2 linked regions of the Myxococcus guangdongensis genome follow. The protein of the gene in region 1 interacts with the protein of each later gene in a pairwise test. Links are inferred from orthologs where the notes say so. Each region holds a gene or a part of one and is shown in the gene's direction. Other genes may lie near its edges. The genes, in order: LXT21_RS15930 and LXT21_RS11020.

What was found.
Region 2: the proteins of LXT21_RS15930 (region 1) and LXT21_RS11020 interact in binary tests that used the Escherichia coli proteins (3 or more experiments, as listed by UniProt). The link is inferred for Myxococcus guangdongensis from one-to-one orthologs.

Annotation. Positions count from the first base shown.
Region 1 is NZ_JAJVKW010000004.1:699,030-702,304, reverse strand. What follows is about bases 115-3,077. They hold LXT21_RS15930 (citrate synthase), read left to right. Parts: upstream 115-926; coding sequence 927-2,228; downstream 2,229-3,077. Other genes in these bases: LXT21_RS15925 (AMP-dependent synthetase/ligase), read right to left, coding at 2,329-3,077; LXT21_RS15935 (3-phosphoshikimate 1-carboxyvinyltransferase), read left to right, coding at 115-849. Outside these bases: more of LXT21_RS15935, read left to right, coding at 1-114; more of LXT21_RS15925, read right to left, coding at 3,078-3,275.
Region 2 is NZ_JAJVKW010000003.1:391,696-394,991, reverse strand. What follows is about bases 264-3,247. They hold LXT21_RS11020 (lipid kinase), read left to right. Parts: upstream 264-1,291; coding sequence 1,292-2,203; downstream 2,204-3,247. Other genes in these bases: LXT21_RS45175 (carboxypeptidase regulatory-like domain-containing protein), read left to right, coding at 2,256-3,247; LXT21_RS11025 (calcium-binding protein), read left to right, coding at 264-909. Outside these bases: more of LXT21_RS11025, read left to right, coding at 49-263; more of LXT21_RS45175, read left to right, coding at 3,248-3,296. UniProt on the Escherichia coli protein: In vitro phosphorylates phosphatidylglycerol but not diacylglycerol; the in vivo substrate is unknown.

The DNA of each region.
Region 1 (3,275 bases):
ACGGACACGTCCTCCGTCGCCCCTGTCTTCCGCGTCCCTGGCTCGCAGAGCAGCCAGTACGCCTCCAGCCTCCTGTTGGGCTGCGCGGCGCTGTACCTGCGGGAGCGCCGCGCGTGGAGCGTGGACATCGAGGGCACGCTGACGAGCGCGGGCTACCTGGACCTCACGCTGACGTGGCTGGAGCGCTTCGGCTTCCAGCTCCAGAAGTCCGCCTCCCGCTACACCGTCTCCGGCTACACACCTCCCCCCAGCGTCCCGACACTCCCGGGCGACTGGTCCTCCCTGGGCTACCTGCTGCTCGTGGCCTGGAAGGCCGGCGGCACCGTGGAGCGCGCGGACGCGGCCAGCGCCCATCCGGACCAGGCCATCCTCCGCCTCATCGAACAGGTGGGCCTGCGGACCGGGCCCGCGCCGGGGGAACACGTCCTGAAGGTGACGGGACGGCCCGCGGGGGGCCTGCGGGCTTCGGGCAAGGAGTGCCCGGACCTGTTGCCGACCCTGGCGGCGCTCGCTTGTGTACTCCCCGCGCCCTCCACGCTCACGGATGTCGGAATCCTCCGACTGAAGGAGAGCGACCGTTTGGAAGGCATCCGTGACCTGGTGACGGCCTACGGAGGCACGGCGGAGCTGGAGGACGACACCCTCCTGCTGACGCCCCCCTCCACGCCGCCCGCCCGCTTCGAGATGGACAGCCGGGGGGATCACCGGCTCGCCATGACGGCGGCGACCTTGAGCGTGCTGTCCGGGGTGACCCTCGTCCTCACCGGTCCCGAGTGTGTCGAGAAGAGCTTTCCGGGCTTCTGGCGGCAGCTCACCCGCTCGGGCGTCCGTATTTCAGCGTCCCCGTAGGAAACATCAGTGTCTCCCTCACCGACTTATCGTTCTTTTTTGTTGAAAGCGATCTGCGCCCTGTGAAATCTCCGCCCATGCCCAAGGACACGCTGACGATCACCGACAATCGGACCGGCAAGACGTACGAGGTCCCGGTCGAGAACGGCTGTATTCGCACCAACGCCCTGCGCCAGATCAAAGTCGCGGACGACGACTTCGGTCTCATGGGCTACGACCCGGCGTTCCTCAACACCGCGAACTGTAAGAGCGCCATCACCTTCATCGACGGTGACAAAGGCATCCTGGAGTACCGCGGCTACCCCATCGAGCAGCTGGCCGAGAAGTCCAGCTATCTGGAGGTCGCCTACCTCCTGCTGAACGGTGAGCTCCCCACCCCGAAGGAGCTGGAGCAGTTCATCCACCTCGTCACGCACCACACGTACGTGCACGAGAACGTGAAGACGTTCATGGACGGGTTCCGCTACGACGCGCACCCCATGTCCATGCTGGGCTCCACGGTGGCCGCGCTCTCCGGCCTGTACCCGGACGCGAAGAACACCAAGGATGAGCGCAGCCGCCGCATCCAGATCACCCGGCTCATCGCCAAGATGCCCACCATCGCCGCGTTCTCCTACCGGCACTCGATGGGCCTGCCCTACATCTACCCGGACAACGACCTCTCCTACGTCGCCAACTTCCTGACGATGGTGAAGCGCATCGGCACCACCACCTACAAGGTGCACCCGGTGCTCGAGCGCGCGCTCGACGTCCTCTTCATCCTGCACGCGGACCACGAGCAGAACTGCTCCACCACGTCCGTGCGCACGGTGGGCTCGTCGGAAGTGGACCCGTACTCGGCCGTGACGGCCGGCATCGGCGCCCTCTACGGCCCGCTGCACGGCGGCGCCAACGAGGCGGTGCTGCGCATGCTCCGTGAGATTGGCCACATCTCCAAGGTCCCGGACTTCATCAAGTCCGTGAAGAGCGGCGAGGGCGAGAAGAAGCTGATGGGCTTCGGCCACCGCGTCTACAAGTCGTACGATCCGCGCGCCAAGGTCATCAAGCGCGTGGCCGACGAGGTCTTCGACGTGACGGGCAAGAACCCGCTGCTGGAGATCGCCGTGGAGCTGGAGCGCATCGCCCTGCAGGACGAGTACTTCGTCAAGCGCAAGCTCTACCCGAACGTCGACTTCTACTCCGGCCTCATCTACGAGGCGATGGGCTTCCAGGTGGAGATGTTCCCCGTCCTCTTCGCCATTCCCCGCACGGTGGGCTGGTGCGCGCAGTGGGAGGAGATGGTCCTGGACCCCGAGCAGAAGATCGCCCGTCCGCGCCAGGTCTTCACGGGCCATCAGCGCCGCGACTACGTCGCGATGGACAAGCGCGCGGCGAAGTAGGCCGAGGCTGTCCGTGATGTGATGAAGGGGCGAGGGACCGTGAGGTTCCCCGCCCCTTTCTCTTTGCGGGCCACCCTGCCCCGCACACCGCTCCGCGACGTCAGCCCGTGTGGGCGGAGGCCAGCTCGGCGTAGAGCGACTCGATGAGCGCCGCGTGCTTCTGCTCCACGGCCTTGCGGCGGACCTTCAGCGTGGGCGTCAAGTCACCGGCGTCCACGGAGAGCTCCTGCTCCAGCACCGCGAAGCGCTTGATGGTCTCGAAGCGGGACAGCTTCGGGTTGATGTCCCGGTCCAGCTTCTCCTGGAGCAGCTGCTTCAGGCGCGCGTCGCGGGCGAGCGTGCCCACGTCCTCGGGCCAGCCCTGGGCCTTCGCCAGGGCGCCCACCTTCTCCACGTCCAGCGCCAGCAGGGCCACCAGGTAGTTGCGCCGCTCGCCCACCACCACCGCGTGGCCCACCGCGGGCAGGGACTTGAGCAGCTCCTCGATGTTGCCCGGAGCCGTCTTCTTCCCGCCGGAGGTGACGATGATCTCCTTCTTGCGGCCGGTGATGTGCAGGTAGCCCTCGCCGTCGAGCTGCCCCACGTCCCCCGAGTGCAGCCACCCGCCCTCGAGCAGCTCCGCGGTGGCCTCCGGGTTCTTGTAGTAGCCCATGCACACGTTGCCGCCCTTGACGAGGATCTCCCCGTCCTCGGCGATGCGCACCTCCACGCCAATCATCGCGCGGCCCACCGTGCCCAGGTGCGTGGCCTCCTGCGTGTTCACCGTGCCGGGGCCGGACACCTCCGTCATGCCCCACACCTCGTGGATGAAGATGTCGATGGAGGCGAAGAACTCGAGCACCTCCCGGGCGATGGGCGCCGCCGCGGTGGCGAAGAAGTCCACCCGCTCCATGCCGATGCGGGCCTTGAGCGGCTCGAACACCAGCCGCTGCGCCAGCTTGTACTGCGCGTCCAGCGTCACGGGGATGCGCTCGTGGCGCTGGGCCCGGGAGTGGTACTCCGAGGCCACACCGCGCGCCCAGGAGACGATGCGGCGCTTGAGCGGGG
Region 2 (3,296 bases), on another replicon or contig:
GAGCCGTGCGAGGCCGGACATCGCGGCCCCTCACCCGGAGCGCTTCCGATGAACCGACGCACTCGCATCCTCGCCGCCACACCGTGCCTCGCCCTCTTCTGGGGACTCACGGCCTGCGGCCTCGATTCGGACGAAGCCGCCGCGCCCCATGTCCGCGAGGCCGCGTCCTATCTCGCCCTCGCCGAGGAGGAGGGAGGGCTCGGGGAGGACGCGGTGGTGGACTCGGACACGCCACGACTGGAGGCCCTGGCGGAGGAAGAGGTCGAGGACACACGGACCGAGCCCACCGACACCGGTGACGTGTGCGACTTCGATGCGCACCGCGCCCGTGTCGTGGCTCGCTATGACGAGAACAGGGATGGGGTGTTGGGACGACGAGAGCTTCGCGCGCTGCGCGCGGACCTGGGTGAGCAGCGCGACACCCTCCGCTCCCGACTGGCGCAGTGGGGTCGGCGCGTTCGACCGCAGGCCTTCTGGCGCGTGCGCTGGGTCTTCGACGAGGACGCGGATGGCGCGCTGTCCTCCGAGGAGCGCGCCGCGCTGGGGGATGCGATGGAGGCGCGCTGCCAGCACCTGCGTGCGCAGCGGCTGGAGCAGTACGACGCCAACGGTGACGGCCGCCTGGATGAGACCGAACAGCGGGCCGTGCGCGAGTCCCGTCGCGCCCGCTGGAAACTCCTGCGTCGGGAGCGGCTCGAGGCGTACGACGTGAATCACGATGGTGTGCTCGATGCATCGGAGCGCGCGACGCTGCGGAAGGCTCGCGTGGAGGCGGCCTGGACGCGGCGCGCGGAGGTGCTCACCACGTACGACACCGACGCGGACGGAGTGCTGAGCACCGAGGAGGCCCTGCCGTTGCGAGAGGCCCTCCAGCAACGCCTCACCGAGGGCCACGACGCGGAGCGCTGAGCCTTTGCATCCACCCGCCGCCGGTTGGGACGCGAAGCGTTGCCCCGCCGTGACGACGCCGCTGCGTCTCCCACCGCACCGGGTGGGCATGAGTCCCTCCATCCGCGCGGAGCCGCGGCGCCCACCCATCGTGCCCATGGCCTACGGGAGATCCCCATGAGCCCACACCACGACGCCGAGCCCCTCGCCCTCTGGAGTGAGGGCCTGGCCCCCAAAGAGGGCTCCCGGCCGCACGCTCGCCGCAAGCCTCGTCCTCCGGGGCCCGCTGGCCCCACGGACGGCGCGTGCACATCTTGGCGACCACGCAACAAGGAGAAGGTCCCTGGAACCCGCGCTCATCGAGCCTCCCCGCAGGCTGCCCCTCGACGAGGGCCCCGCGGCATTGGTGGTGAACACGCAGTCCCGCTCGGGCCGGGAAGCCTATGCGCTCGCCAGGAGCACCCTCGCCTCTCGCGGCGTGGTGCTGGCGGAGAGCCACGCGCTGTCGAAAAGCGGACGACTGCGCCGCGTGCTGGAACAGCTCCTCGAACGGGGGACACGCCGCATCCTCGTCGGCGGTGGAGATGGGACGCTGAGCGGCGCGGTGGGCCACCTGCTGGGTCGTGACGTGACGCTCGGCGTGCTCCCCCTGGGCACGGGCAACGACTTCGCGCGCTCGCTGGGCATCCCCGCCGACGTGGAGGCCGCGTGCGACGTCATCGCCCGGGGCTACGCGGCGCGCGTGGACGTGGGCCTCGCCAACGGCCGCCCCTTCCTCAACGCGGCGAGCCTGGGGCTCGCCACCGCCATCGCCAAGCGCCTGACGAAGCGCCTCAAGCAGCGCGCCGGGGTGCTCGCCTATCCGGTGGCCGCCGCCGCGGAGGTGATGGACCTCAAGCCCTTCCGCATCCGGCTCAAGGCCGATGAGCAGGAAGTGGAGATGGACGTGCTGCAGCTCGTGGTGGGCAACGGCCGCTACCACGGCGCGGGCATCATGGTGGCGCCGGACGCGCGACTGGATGACCGACGACTGCACGTCTACGCCATCGAGGCCCCGTCGGCGACCTCGGGCCGCGACGGCACGGGCCTGGGCCAGCTCCAGGACCTGGCCACCCTGGCGCGCGTGGCCCTGTCGCTCCGCAGTGGAGAACATGTGGACAACCCCGCCGTCACCTCGCTGCGCGCCGCGCGCCTCTATGTCGAGGCCACGCCCGCCCAGGAGGTCAACGCGGACGGAGAGCTCATCGGGATGACGCCCATGCGCTTCGAGGTGGCCCCCGCGGCGCTGCGCGTCTACGCCCCCGCGCCCTCCTGAATTCCGAAATGTTTCAGGGTGGCTTACGCTGGGCGCTCCGCGAGGACGAGCCATGCGACAGCGTTTCCACCGTCCCTTCATCATCGCCGCCCTCCTGGCCCTCGGAGCCGTGCTCCTGCTCTGGCTTCGAGTCCCGCACCAGGGCGAGGCCGCCCCCGCGCATGAGCCCGCTCCGCCTCGCCCTCTCAACGGCGAGACGAAGCGGTCCGCCCCTGGAGGCTCCGCGCCGGCCACGCCGCGTGACACGCCGGTGACGCCCGACGAGGGTTCCTTCCTCGTGCGAGTCACCGGGCCCCAGGGGCCCCTGGCGGGCGCGAAGGTGCGCGCCTTCCGCCGCCCCCCGGATGAGCGTCGCGAGCCCACGTGGCGGCTCACCAACGAGGGGACCACGGGTCCGGACGGCACCGTCCAGCTCCCCGCGCGCCCAGGTGACTATCTCGTCACGGCGCGAGCCCCGGGCCACGCCCCTGCGCGCCGCGAGGCCACCCGACCGGAGGACCTGACCCAGACGGTGGTCGAGCTGACGCTGACCGAGGGCGTGACGTTGCGAGGCCGCACGGTGGAGGAGAGCGGCGGCGAGCCCGTGCCCCTGGCCGAGGTGACGCTCCATCCCTACCCAGGCACGGCCTTCTCCTGGGCCCAGCCCGTGGAGCTCACGGAGGAGGCGGCGACGGCGACGAGCGACGGCCGTGGCCAGTTCGAGCTGTCCGGCCTCGCGCCCGGCCGCTACCGGCTCACCGCCCAGGCGCCCGGCTTCAGCCGCCGCGAGCTGCTCTTCCTCCACGTCCCGCAGCAGGGAGAGCTGGTGGTGGGGTTGTGGGGCGCGGGCACGATGGAGGGCTACGTCGTGGACGCGAAGGGCCAGCCCGTCCCCGGCGCGCGGGTGCGAGCCACCGGGGGCCTGACGCCGCTGGAGACGACCTCGAGCGAGGGCGGCGGCTTCGCGTTGGAGGTGGGGATGGGGAACTGGGTGCTGACGGCGCAGCGAGGAGACGCGGTCGGCCGCGCGCCCGGCACGCTGTTCGTGGGCCCCGGACAGACGCTGCGCGGCATCACCGTCACGCTGGGCGCCGAGGGGGGCCTGACGGGCGAG